4 regions of the Kitasatospora sp. NPDC093550 genome follow, and region 2 is predicted to be linked to each of the others. Evidence: riboswitches for the same ligand, from Rfam matches in the RefSeq annotation. Region 2 holds a riboswitch; each other region holds the start of a gene.
The links. A riboswitch is a leader RNA that binds a small molecule or an ion and turns the genes downstream of it on or off. The one in region 2 is predicted to bind cobalamin.
Positions count from the first base shown of each region.

Region 1: it holds a riboswitch for cobalamin, as region 2 does, so the genes downstream of both, ACIRD3_RS21225 (cobalamin biosynthesis protein) here and ACIRD3_RS21605 (ribonucleoside-diphosphate reductase subunit alpha) in region 2, are expected to answer to the same signal.
Region 3: it holds a riboswitch for cobalamin, as region 2 does, so the genes downstream of both, ACIRD3_RS17175 (HoxN/HupN/NixA family nickel/cobalt transporter) here and ACIRD3_RS21605 (ribonucleoside-diphosphate reductase subunit alpha) in region 2, are expected to answer to the same signal.
Region 4: it holds a riboswitch for cobalamin, as region 2 does, so the genes downstream of both, metE (5-methyltetrahydropteroyltriglutamate--homocysteine S-methyltransferase) here and ACIRD3_RS21605 (ribonucleoside-diphosphate reductase subunit alpha) in region 2, are expected to answer to the same signal.

Region 1 is NZ_JBIWJF010000012.1:235,068-238,264, reverse strand. Features, by position in the region: gene ACIRD3_RS21235 (alpha/beta hydrolase family protein) at 1-203, opposite strand, end outside; gene ACIRD3_RS21230 (helix-turn-helix domain-containing protein) at 438-1,133, opposite strand; cobalamin riboswitch at 1,340-1,474, shown strand; gene ACIRD3_RS21225 (cobalamin biosynthesis protein) at 1,582-2,604, shown strand; gene ACIRD3_RS21220 (cobyric acid synthase) at 2,601-3,197, shown strand, end outside.
Region 2 is NZ_JBIWJF010000013.1:42,036-45,232, reverse strand. Features, by position in the region: gene ACIRD3_RS21605 (ribonucleoside-diphosphate reductase subunit alpha) at 1-1,520, opposite strand, end outside; cobalamin riboswitch at 1,711-1,844, opposite strand; gene ACIRD3_RS21600 (glycosyltransferase family 39 protein) at 1,917-3,197, opposite strand, start outside.
Region 3 is NZ_JBIWJF010000009.1:210,030-213,226, reverse strand. Features, by position in the region: gene rpmB (50S ribosomal protein L28) at 1-147, opposite strand, end outside; gene rpmG (50S ribosomal protein L33) at 264-428, shown strand; gene ACIRD3_RS17180 (type B 50S ribosomal protein L31) at 505-753, shown strand; gene ACIRD3_RS17175 (HoxN/HupN/NixA family nickel/cobalt transporter) at 815-1,930, opposite strand; cobalamin riboswitch at 1,962-2,177, opposite strand; gene ACIRD3_RS17170 (ArsR/SmtB family transcription factor) at 2,259-2,642, shown strand; gene ACIRD3_RS17165 (hypothetical protein) at 2,697-3,197, shown strand, end outside.
Region 4 is NZ_JBIWJF010000010.1:214,629-217,825, reverse strand. Features, by position in the region: gene metE (5-methyltetrahydropteroyltriglutamate--homocysteine S-methyltransferase) at 1-1,520, opposite strand, end outside; cobalamin riboswitch at 1,697-1,865, opposite strand; gene ACIRD3_RS18685 (methyltransferase domain-containing protein) at 1,998-2,753, opposite strand; gene ACIRD3_RS18680 (SDR family oxidoreductase) at 2,758-3,197, opposite strand, start outside.

The sequences.
Region 1 (3,197 bases), on a different contig from region 2:
GGGCCGCGGGTGAAGGTGACCCGGCCCGCGCCGAGGCTCTTGACCAGGACCGGCCCGGACTCCTGGACGGCGGTGGGCGGACGCACCATCCGCTCGGAGGCCCGGCGGCCGATCACCAGGACGACGGCCCCGGTCCCGACGGCGGCGGCCGCCACGGCGGCGGCGGTTCCCCAGCGCATATCGATCCCCGCTCTGTTGGTCACGGACCGGACGGTGTTCGTGCACCAGTCCACCGGCGCCCCGCCCGCCCGGCCACCGGGCTGGGCCGTCCGGGGCACTCGTGGCGGGGCGGGGCGGGGTCGGGTCGAGAGCGGGCCGGATCGAGGGCGGGGTCGGGCCGGGGGCGGGGGGCTTCGCGGGGCGGGGGGCTTCGCGGGGCGGGGGGCTTCGCGGGGCGGGGGGCTTCGCGGGGCGGGGGGCTTCGCGGGGCGGGGCGGTCAGGGGGTCTCGGCGGCCGTCTCGATGCCGAGGAGGTGCCAGAAGCGGGGGACGAGGTCGTCGGTGGTGGGGGCCTGGGTGGCGCGGGTGCTGCTGCCCCAGTGGGTGGGGACGTGGTGTTCCTGGTGGAGGGTGGCGAGGACGGCGGAGAGCGCCTCGGTGGGGGCGGGGACGATCCGGGCGAGGGCGCGGAGCTGGGGCTGCCAGCGGCCGCCGACGCACTGGCGGAGCAGGCTTTCCAGGGCCTCCTCGTGACCGGTGGCCACGACGAGCTCGGGCAGGCTCAGACCGAGGACCTGGACGAGGGCGGCGGTCTGGTCCTCGTCGCCCTCCCACTGCCCGGTCAGTTCGGCCCGCTGGTAGGCGGCGAGGGTGGTGCCGGTGCGTTCGGCGACGGTGCTCTGCGGGAGTTCGCGGGCGACCCGGTGGTCGCGCAGCAGCACGGGGCGGGTGTCCATCAGCTGGACGGCGGGGCACCAGAGGGCGCGGGCGAGGGCGATGAACTCCGTTTCACCGGGGCGCAGCTGGCCGTTCTCCCAGGCGAGGACGTGGCCGGGCAGCAGCCGGACGCCGTGCGCGGCCATGCCCTCCGCGACCTGTTCGGGGGTCAGGCCGAGGCCTGACCGGTGGGAGCGGGCGGCTGCGGGCGAGAACGGCACCGGGGGCGGGGCGGCGGGGGACTTTCTGCGGCGCATGCCCCCGAACGTAGGCGCGGAGCGGGGCGCGCCCCCACCGACCGAACGCACGAAGCGGCCGGTACCGGGGCGGCGCTCCGCTGGGCGATCCCACAGGCTGTCAGGCGGTCCCGGGCCGCGGCCCCCGTGTGACCAACCCCTCCGTGACCTCGGTTGACTCCCGGTTCGGGCGCGTGATGGGATCCTGAGGCCAATCGGAGGCATGGAGAGGAAGCCGGTGCGAGTCCGGCGCGGTCCCGCCACTGTCACCGGGGAGCACGCTCGGAACTATCGCCACGGCGGGCCGTCGGAAGCCGCTGGAAGGCCCCGGGGGTGCGTCCGACCCGGAAGCCAGGAGACTCTCGCCCCCGTTACGTCGACCCAGGGCGCGGACCCTGAGTGAGGACACGCACGCGATGCAGGCTGCCCCGCCCGGCCGGACCCCGAGCTGCCTTCCGCCGTGCGGCCGATGACCGCCCGTGCGCTGACCCCGCGCCCCTCGATCCTTCCCCCGGCCCGCGCCTCGGCCCGTCCGCCGGCCCGCGCCGCCGCGTTCGCGCTGGGCGCCGTCGCGGGCTACGCCGCCGACGCCCGCTTCGCCGACCCGCGCCGGGGCCACCCGGTGGCGGTCTTCGGCGGCGCCGCGGCCCGGCTGGAGCGCCGGCTGTGGCGTGACCACCGGGCGGCCGGGGCCGGGTACACGGCGCTGTGCGTGGGCGCCGTCGCGGCGGGCGCGCTCGCCCTGGACCGTACGGTGGGCCGGCGCCCGCTGGGCCGGGCGGCGCTGGCCGCGGCCGCGACCTGGACGGTGCTCGGCGGCACCTCGCTGACCCGGGAGGCCCGCACCATCGGCCGCTCGCTGAAGGACGGCGACCTGGCCGCCGCCCGGGAGCGGCTGCCGCACCTGTGCGGACGGGACCCGAGCGCGCTGGACGAACAGCAGATCGCCCGCGCGGTGGTCGAGTCGGTCGCCGAGAACACCGCCGACGCCGTGGTGAACGCGCTGGTCTGGGGCACCCTGGCGGGCACGCCCGGTCTGCTGGCCTTCCGCGCCGTGAACACCCTGGACGCGATGGTGGGTCACCGCTCGCCGCGCCACGCCCGGTTCGGCTGGGCCTCGGCCCGGCTGGACGACGTGGCGGGCTGGCCGGGCGCCCGGCTGACCGCGCTGCTGACCGTCGCCGCCGCCCCGCACCCCCGTACGGCCTGGCGGGTCTGGCGGCGCGACGGCTCCGCGCACCCGAGCCCGAACGCGGGTCAGGCGGAGTCGGCGTTCGCCGGCGCGGTGGGCGTACGGCTGGGCGGCACGCTGCAGTACGGCACGAGGGTGGAGCACCGGCCGGTGCTGGGCGCGGAGCTGCGGCCGGTGACGGTCGACGACATCGAGCGGGCCTGCGCGCTCTCCCGGCGGGTGGGCGCGCTGGCACTGGGTACGACGGTCGCGGGGCATCTGGCGCTCAGGGCGTTCCGCACGAGGAGGGGTGGGGCATGAGCAACGCGCTGCTGGTCGCCGGGACGACCTCGGACGCGGGCAAGAGCGTGGTGACGGCGGGCATCTGCCGCTGGCTGGCCCGCCAGGGCGTGCGGGTCGCGCCGTTCAAGGCGCAGAACATGTCGCTGAACTCCTTCGTCACCGCCGACGGGGCCGAGATCGGCCGCGCCCAGGCGATGCAGGCGCAGGCCGCCCGGGTGGAGCCGGAGGCGGCGATGAACCCGGTGCTGCTGAAGCCCGGCGCGGACGGCCGCAGCCAGGTGGTGCTGCTGGGCAAGCCGGTCGCCGAGGTGGGCGCGCTGGACTACCGCGAGCGCAAGCCCGTCCTGCTGGAGCGCGCGCTGGAGTGCCTGGCCGATCTGCGCCGGCGCTACGAGGTGGTGGTCTGCGAGGGCGCCGGATCGCCCGCCGAGATCAACCTGCGGGACCGGGACATCGCCAACATGGGCCTGGCCACGGCCGCCGGGCTGCCGGTGGTGGTGGTCGGGGACATCGACCGGGGCGGCGTGTTCGCGGCGATGTACGGGACGCTGGCGCTGCTGTCGGCGGAGGACCAGCGGCACGTGGCGGGCTGGTTCGTCAACAAGTTCCGC
Region 2 (3,197 bases):
GAGTTGGAGGTACCGGCCTCGGTGGTCGGGTAGAAGTTGATGTCCACCACGCGGTCGAGGAAGGTGACGGCGGTGCGCACGGTGGCGTCCAGCCGCTCCCAGTCCATGGCGCCGAGCAGGTCGTCGGCGGTGGCGCCGGGGGCCACGTGGGCGCCCAGGTTGACCGAGCCGAGGTTGCAGACGGCGGTCTCGGAGTCGTCCGTGACCTCCAGGATCTCGGTGCACAGGTTGGAGGAGTGCACCGTGCGGCCCGGCAGCGCGGTCTGGTTGGCGGCGCGGTTGGAGGCGTCCTTGAAGGTCATCCAGCCGTTGCCGGTCTGCGCCAGGGTGCGCATCATGCGGGCGTACAGGGTCTGCGCCGGGATGGTGCGGACGGCCTTGCCGGCCTGCTCGGCCTTGCGGTACGCCTCGTCGAAGTCGGCGCCCCACAGGTCGACCAGCTCGGGCACGTCGGCCGGGGAGAACAGCGACCAGTCCGCGTTGGCGTTGACCCGGCGCATGAACTCGTCCGGGATCCAGTGCGCCAGGTTGAGGTTGTGGGTGCGGCGGGCCTCTTCGCCGGTGTTGTCGCGGAGCTCCAGGAACTCCTCGATGTCGGCGTGCCAGGTCTCCAGGTAGACGCAGGCCGCGCCCTTGCGACGGCCGCCCTGGTTGACGGCGGCGACGGAGGAGTCCAGGGTGCGCAGGAACGGCACGATGCCGTTGGACTTGCCGTTGGTGCCGCGGATCAGGCTGCCGCGCGAGCGGATGCGGGAGTAGGACAGGCCGATGCCGCCGGCGTGCTTGGACAGGCGGGCGATCTGCGCGTAGCGGTTGTAGATCGAGTCCAGGTTGTCCAGCGGGGAGTCGAGCAGGTAGCAGCTCGACATCTGCGGGTGCCGGGTGCCGGAGTTGAAGAGCGTCGGCGAGGAGGTCAGGTACTCCAGGCGGCTCATCAGGCCGTACAGCTCGGCCACCTCGCGCACGGACTGCTCGGTGTCGCCGACCGCCAGGCCACAGGCGACGCGGAGCAGGAAGTGCTGCGGGGTCTCGACCACCTTGCGGGTGATCGGGTGGCGCAGCAGGTAGCGGGACTGCACGGTGCGCAGGCCGAAGTACTCGAAGCGGTCGTCGCCCCGGCCGTCGATCAGGGCGTCCAGCGCGGCGGCGTGCTTGGCGACGAAGTCCGCGGTGGTGTCGCCGATCAGGCCCTCGGCGTGGCCGACGGCGATCGAGGCGGAGAAGGACGTGGCGCCCTGGCTGTTCGCCTCGTCGACGATCTCCAGGGCGAGCAGGCGGGCGGCCAGCTTCGAGTACTGGGGGTCCTCGGCGATCATCGACGCGGCGGCGTCCACGGCCAGCCCGCGCAGCTCGGCGAAGTCCGAGCCGGCGTGGCGGCCGCGCAGCGCGGCGGCGGCGACATGGCCGGGGTCGACCTCGGTGAGGTCGGCACTGCGGTCGGTGAGCAGCCGCAGCAGGGCGCCGCCGGGGTCGGAGACCGTCGGGTCGGTGAAGGCGGTACCGGAGCCCTGGGCGGGCAGCGTGGCTGAGGCAGCGGTGGTCAAGGCGCTCTCTCCTGGCGGCGATCGGCGGCGGTGATCGGGGGCACCGGGCCGATCGGGGCAGGGGAGCACGGCACGAACGCAAACGGCGTCGCGCGACGGTGTCTCCCCGGCCCGCCCGCGAGGCCCGGAGGGGTACTGCTGGTGCTGGCGCGGCCTCTGCGGGAGGGCCGTGGCGCAGGCCGCCGGCAGGTCATCGGACTCGCGGGGACGGCTGCTCCAGCCGCCCGCACACCGCTGCGGGGCAGTCCCGGATTCCCACCGGGTTCCCCTGCATCGACAGCAGGAGTGAGCATACATGTAGTGCCGCCTGACTGTGGCGGCACCATATGTTGTGCCTGCCGTGTCGCCCGTGCGAGCGGGCCGGGTGGGCCGTCAGTGCTTGAGATAGACCTTGTACGTGCTCGAATCGCCGGTCGGCGAGGTGAATTGGGCCACCAGCCGGTACTGCCCGCCGGCGGCCAGGGCGGCGCTCAGGGCCCGGTCGGTGGCCCTCGGCGCGGTGCTGTCGAGGACGACCATGGTGAACCAGCCGTCGCGGATCGCGGCGGTGCTCCCGTCGTCCCCGTGGTGCTGCACGCCGGCGGCGTCGCGGTACTCCGTGCCGGTGCGCGCGGAGACCCACTGCTCGGGCTTGCTGACCGCGCCGAGGTAGTACTCGGCGAGTCCGTCGACCTCGGTGAGGTAGCGGCCCTGGGGCACCGCGTGGACCCGCAGGACGGCCAGCAGCCGACCGGAGTCGGGCCCGTCCTGGTAGCGCAGGGTGGACTGCTCCAGGCCGAGGGCGAGCAGCGCGACCCAGACCAGGATGCCGAGCTGGGGGTGGCGGAAGTGGGCGCCGACCAGCCGGGTCAGGCCGACCCCGGCGAGCGGGGCGGCGAGCAGCATGCCGTAGCCGAGGTGGCGGAACAGCGCGCCGGAGGTGCCGGTCCACAGGTGGGCGGCCGGGACGAGCAGGGCGGTGGCGGTCAGGGCGGTGCCCAGCAGGGCGCGCTGGCCCCGGCTGACCGGGACGCTCTCCGTCGACGGCGCGTCGTGCTCGTTCATCTGCTCGCGGCGGGCGTAGGCGATGGTGCCGGCCACCGCGAGGACGGTGAACAGGCCTCCCCACTGGACGGTGGAGAGCAGGATGGCGCCGGCCGAGCCGGGGGCGTTGCCGTGCGAGGGCGACCACCCGGCGACCTTGCCGAGCGTGCCGTACGGGATCAGCAGGACGACGGTGCCGGCGGCCAGTAGCAGCGCGCGCAGGGCGGCCGGGCCCGGCCGGCGGTGCGGACGGGCGGTGGCCAGCGCGAGGCCGACCAGGGCGGGCACCGCGAAGGCGGCCGAGTAGGCGACGGCGCAGGCGAGCGCGGCGGCCGGAGCGGCGGCCAGGACGAGCGCCGGATGGCGCCGGGCGGTGAACACCGTGGCCCAGGCGGCGAGGGCGACCAGCAGGACGGCGAGGGACTCGGGAGCGGCGTAGAAGCCGACCACGACGGTGGACTGCAGCACGGCGTAGACGGCTATCGCGCAGATCGCGACCCGCTCGTTGAACAGCCGTCGGGTCAGCGAGTACAGCAGCGCCGTGGTGACCAGGGCGAAGCCGAGGCTGAGCAGCCGGGTGCCCCAGATGCCGTTGGCATCGGCGGCGGCGCCGGCCAGCGGCGGGTAGAG
Region 3 (3,197 bases), on a different contig from region 2:
GAGCCGGACGTACCGGCCCTCGCCGGGCAGCCAGTAGCGCTTGCGCTGGATGTTGGGGTCGAAGCGGCGGCCGGTGCGGCGGTGCGAGTGCGAGATCGCGTTGCCGAAGCCGGGCCGGCGGCCGGTGAGCCGGCAGTGGGCGGACATGGGTGCTCCCTGGCGTCCGGGAATGGGCAGGACCGGGCTCACGTTACACCAGATGAAAATGACTTCCATTTCAGGTACGGTCTCGAACCGGCACCCCAGGACCCAGGAGGAACCCCGTGGCCCGCAGCGAACTGCGCCCCGTCATCAAGCTCCGCTCCACCGCCGGCACCGGCTTCACGTACGTGACCCGCAAGAACCGCCGCAACGACCCGGACCGGATGGTCCTGCGCAAGTACGACCCGGTCGCGGGCCGGCACGTCGACTTCCGCGAGGAGCGCTGAGCGGCGCACCCCGACCGCACCCGGTACCGGCCGGCACCCCCGGCCCCACCCCCCCGCCCCCGAGAGGAGCCCGTCCATGAAGCCCGGAATCCACCCCGCCTACCGCCCCGTCGTCTTCCGCGACAAGGTCGGCGGCCTCGCCTTCCTCACCCGGTCGACGGTCGGCAGTGACCGCACGGTCGAGTGGGAGGACGGCCGCACCTACCCGGTGATCGACGTCGAGATCTCCTCGGCGAGCCACCCCTTCTACACCGGCCAGTCCCGGGTGCTCGACACCGCGGGCCGGGTCGAGCGCTTCCGCCAGCGCTACGGCGACCAGCACTGAGAACGCCGAACGGCGCCTCCCCGGGTGGGGAGGCGCCGTTCGGCGCGGCCGGGCGCGCGGCTCACGGCTCCCGGGGAGCCCAGCGGTTCTCGACCCGGGCGAGCTTCCAGTACCCGATCGCCAGCGCCCAGACCACCACGAACAGCCCGGCGATCGCGTAGCCGACGTTGTCCAGCGAGATGTCCGCGATCCAGCCGGTCACCGGGTCGGTCAGGTCGAACTTCTCGTGCAGCACCCCGACCAGCTCGATGGTGCCGATGATGAAGGCCACCGCGATCGACAGCCCGGTGATGGTCAGGTTGTAGTACACCTTGCGCACCGGGTTGGAGAAGGCCCACTGGTACGCGAAGTTCATGAACGTCCCGTCCAGGGTGTCGAACAGGCTCATCCCGGCCGCGAACAGCAGCGGCAGGCAGGCGATCGCGTACCAGGGCAGCCCGGAGGCCGCACCCGAACCGGCCATCACCATCAGGGTGACCTCGGTCGCGGTGTCGAAGCCCAGGCCCAGCACCATGCCGACCGGGAACATCTGCCCGGGCCGGGTGATCGAGCGGGTCGCCCGGTTCAGCACCCGGGCCATGAAGCCGCGCGAGTCGAGGTGCGCCTCCAGCTGCGCCTCGTCGTACTGCCCGGCCCGCATCGCCCGGAACACCTTGATGATGCCGAGCAGCGCCGCCAGGTTGAGCGCGCCGATCAGGTAGAGGAACACGCCGGAGGTGGTCGTCCCGATCAGGCCGAGCCACTTGTGGGTGGTCGACTCGTCGTCCATCAGCGTGTCCGCCAGCTGCGCGCCGCCCGCCACCAGGGCCGCCATGAGGACGACCATCGAGGAGTGCCCGAGGGCGAACCAGAAGCCCACCGAGACCGGCCGCTTCCCGTCCGCCATCAGCTTGCGGGTGGTGTTGTCGATCACCGCGATGTGGTCGGCGTCGAAGGCGTGCCGCATGCCGAGGGTGTACGCGGTGATGCCCAGGCCCACCCCGAAGACCTGGGTGCCCACCGCGTACCGTTCGGGCGCCACCAGGAAGACGAGCGTCCCGAAGGCCACCACGTGCATGGCCAGGATCACCCCCATCAGCCCGGCCGTTCGGACGGTGTCCTCGCGCCTCCACTTGAAGCCGGGCAGCACCGACGGCGCCGCCTTCGCGTCGATGGCGGCGGTTTCGGGCAGGGTCATCTGCGGATCACGCTCCAGCACCTCGTGGAATCACTTCGTGAAGTGCCGTGGCCGGTCTCCTGGCTTACGGGGACACCCGTACCCGCCTTCCCGAGCGCGCGAGGCGCCAGTGGCGTCAGGGGTACGGACTCCACTCCCCCGGGTAGCCGGCGGAATGCCCGATCACAGTGGCGAGGGCCGCTCCGGAATCCGGACCCCTGAGGGTCCGTCACCGGTCTTCCCGAACACCACGGCGGGCTACACCGTAGGGGTCCGTCCCGACCCATGCAAGGCTGCGCACCTGCGCAGGTGTCCAGGATCACAGCCCCCCGCCTGCAAGAATGTCCGCATGCATCTCGTACCGGCCGACCGCGCGGGCCACCGCACCATCGACGGGCACCGGGTCTGCGAGGCCATCGCCGCGATCGGCGACACCGCGCACGTCCGGTCCTGGGCCGAGCGGTTCTCCCTGCTCGCCGACCCCGGTCGGCTCTCCCTGCTGCTCGCCCTCCACCGGGCCGGCCCGCTCGCCGTCACCGACCTCGCGGTGGCCACCGGTATGCGCGACCCCGCCGTCTCCCAGGCGCTGCGGCTGCTCCGCACGGCCGGGGTGGTCACCGGCGACAAGGACGGCCGGGTGGTGCGCTACCGGCTCGTGGACGAGGCCATGCGCCCCCTCCTCGACGAGTGCGCCGCCGCCGAGCACCACGAGCCCACCGCTGCGGCGGGCTGACCGACACTCGGCGAACAGCCCTCGGGCCGGTACCCGGATGAGTACGATCATGGCGTGCCGTCCCACCCCCACGCCTGGCCCGCCGACCGCTGGAACACCCGGCCGGTCAAGGCCCGCGTGCTGGCGGTCGCCCGCACCCTCACCTCCGCCACCCGGGTCCTGGACGTCCTCGCCCTGCTGAACCCCGACGGCATCGCCCGCTACTTCACCGTCAACCCCGGCTCCGCCTTCGCCGACCGCGCCCTGGACGACTACCTGCGCGGCCTGCCCGGCTTCACCCTGCTGGACTGGGAGGAAGCCGTCCGGCACCGCTTCGACCTGGCCGTCGCCTGCGCCGTCCACTCCTCCATGCACCGCCTGGACGCCCGACTCGTCGTCCTCCCGCACGGCGCCGGCTACAACCGGCTCGTCACCGAGTCCACCGGCGACACGGTCAGCGCCGCCGGGCTCTCCCGCAACGAACTCACCCACCGCGGCCGGGTGTTCGTCGACGTCCTCGGCCTCTCCCACCCCGAGCAGCTGGACCGCCTGCGGGTCTCCTGCCCCGAGGCCCTG
Region 4 (3,197 bases), on a different contig from region 2:
TGGACCATGTCGTTGCGCTCGGGTTCGCCGTGCACCAGGACGTCCAGGCCGGCCTTCTCCTGGAAGGCGACCACCTCGCGGACCTCGGCCTCGATGCGCTCGCGGTAGGCGTCGGCGTCGATCCGGCCGGCCGCCACATCGGCTCGGGCGAGCCGGAGTTCGGCGGTCTGCGGGAAGGAGCCGATGGTGGTGGTCGGCAGCAGCGGCAGCCCGAGCCGGGCCCGCTGGGCCTCGGCGCGCTGCGGGTAGGCCTGGGCGCGGCGGGCGTCCGCCGCGGTCACGGCGGCGGCGCGGGCGCGCACCGCCGGATCGCGGGTGATCGGCGAGTTGGCGCGGGAGGCCAGGTCGGCCCGGTTGGCGGCGAGTTCGGCGGTGATCGCGCCGGTGCCCTCGCGCAGGCCGCGGGCCAGCAGCGCCGTCTCGGCGGCCTTCTGCCGGGCGAAGGCGAGCCAGCGGGCGATCTGCGGGTCGACGTCGCGCTCGGCGGCGGCGTCGAGCGGCACGTGCAGCAGGGAGCAGGAGGGCGCGACGTCGACCCGCTCGGCGAGGCCGAGCAGGGTCGCCAGGGTGGCGAGCGACTTCTCCAGGTCGTTGATCCAGATGTTGCGCCCGTCGACCACCCCGGCCACCAGGCGCTTGCCGGGCAGGCCGCCGACGGCGGCGAGGTCGTCCAGGTTGCCGGCGGCCGGGCCGGTGAAGTCCAGCGCCAGGCCCTCGACCGGGGCCTTGGCGAGCACCGGCAGGGCCTCCCCGAGCCGGTCGAAGTAGCTCGCGACCAGGAGCTTCGGCCGGTCGGTGCGGGCGCCGAGGTCCCGGTAGGCGCGGGCGGCGGCGTTGAGTTCGGCCGGGGTGCGGTCCTGCGCCAGGGCGGGCTCGTCCAGCTGCACCCAGGCGGCGCCGGCGGCCTTCAGCTCCGCCAGCAGCCGCGCGTACACCGGGAGCAGCCGGTCCAGCAGGGTGATCGGCTGGAAGTCCTGGGCGACACCGGGCGCGGGCTTGGCGAGCAGCAGGTAGGTGACGGGGCCGACCAGTACCGGGCGGGCGGTGTGCCCGAGGGCGAGGGCCTCCTCGAGTTCGCCGACCGCCTTGGCCGGGTCGGCGCGGAAGGTGGTGTCCGGACCCAGCTCGGGGACGAGGTAGTGGTAGTTGGTGTCGAACCACTTGGTCATCTCCAGCGGCGCGACCTCCTGGGTGCCGCGCGCCATGGCGAAGTACCCGGCCAGGGCGTCGGCCTCGACCTCGGCGCGGTGCCGGGGCGGGATCGCGCCGACGGCCACGGTGGTGTCCAGCACGTGGTCGTAGAGCGAGAAGTCACCGGTGGGGACCTCCCGGACGCCCGCTGCGGCGAGCTGCGCCCAGTTCTCCCGGCGCAGTCCGGCGGCGGTGGCCAGCAGCGCCCCGGCCGTGACGGCGCCCTTCCAGTACCCCTCGACCGCCTTCTTCAGTTCCCGGTGGCGGCCCTGCCGGGGGTAGCCGTACGCGGTGGCCACGCTCGCCGCGGCTGTGGACTTCGCTGTCAAGGGACTCTCCTTCGCGAGTCTGATTCCTCCTGGGACCGGCGACGGGAGGAGGGCGCGAAGGGGTCACGGACCGGACGGGTGCGCGCGGTCGGGCGCGGCTCCGCCTGGTATGTGCGCCGACCCGCCCACGAGGTCACCGGTTGGCCGCGCGCGAACGGTCGCGCACGGGCAGTGGCAGGTCTTCGGACTCGCGGGCACGCCCGCCCTCGTCGAGGGCGGACACCTACTGGCCGTCGCTTCCCAGGCCCTCGCGGGCCCAGTGCGTATGACGGCGGTCGTTCCCGCTCACCGCTGCGGGGCAGTCCCGGACTGGCCGAACCGAAAGGCGTCACCGGGTTCCCTCTTGCGACGCCCCGCCTGGCGGACGGGGCGAACCAGCTGCACCGCCAGCTTAGGGGCAAACCGCGCGGGTTCGAGCGGAATCCACGGACGGCGTCCACGGGGTGAGACGGCGGGCCCCTGGGCACCGCGTTGCCGTCAACTCCCGTACGGCGCCTCCCGGTGCCGCCACCGCACCCGGTCCTCGGCCACCGCCGCCCGCACGTCCGCCGGGGCCCGTCGGCCGCGGTGGTCGGCACAGGAGAGCACCAGCATCTCGCGCTCCCCCGGCCGGAACTCGTACGCCACCCGCTCCACCCGGCTCGGCACCCCGAGCCCGGCCAGTTCCCCGCGCAGTCGCTCCAGCCCCCGGTAGCGGAGGCCGGTGTCGTACACCGTCAGCGGGAACAGCCGGACCTCCCGGCGCGCCACCCGGGCCAGCTCCAGCAGTGCCGCCCGGTGGAACTCCTCGTCCAGCCGGTTGCCGTACGAGAACAGCAGGTGCGAGCTGAGCACCAGGTCGAAGGAGTCGTCGGGGAAGGGGAGTTCGGGCAGCGAGCCGGCCACGTAGCGGTCCGGGCGGGCCGCGATGTCGGCGCGGAACTCCCGGGCGTTGGCGGTCCACTGGCGGACCAGGTCGTCCACGTCGGCGTACCACGACCAGATGCGGTCCGCCGTCTCCTCGACCAGCAGCTCGCGCTTGAAGGCCGTCTCGCGTTCCACCAGCAGGCCCAACTCCTCGCGTTGGTGGGCGTACTGGCGGTCGACCGCGACGGCGTCGACGCCCCGGCGCCCGGCCTCGGCGACGAAGCTCGCGGCGCCGCCCGGGCAGTCCAGGACGCGTTGCTCCAGGTCCCGATCGGTGAGTGCGAACATCGCCCGGTACTCGGCGAAGGAGCGTGCGCTGACCAGCACGCGGTCATCCCCTCCCGACGAACGGCATGGTGGCGGGCAGCACCACGAGGGACTGGATGGTGGTGTCCGGCGGCTGCGCGGCCATCAGCAGCAGGGCGTCGGTGAAGCGCTCCACCGGGATGGTCGCCTCGACCGCCATCGTCCCGTCGGCCTGCATCGCGGCCGGCTGCGGGCCGCCGTCGAGCGGGGCGACGTTGCCGACGTCGATCTGCCCGCAGGAGATGCCGAACGGGCGGCCGTCCAGGGCGAGCACCTTGGTGAGGCCGAGCACGGCGTGCTTGGCGGCGGTGTACGCGAGGGAGTGGGGGCGCGGCACGTGCGCCGAGGGCGCACCGTTGTTGATGATCCGCCCGCCCTGCGGGCTCTGGGCGCTCATCACCCGGAAGGCCTCGCGGGCGCAGAGGAAACCGCCGGTGACGATGGTGTCCAGCACCCGGTTCCAGT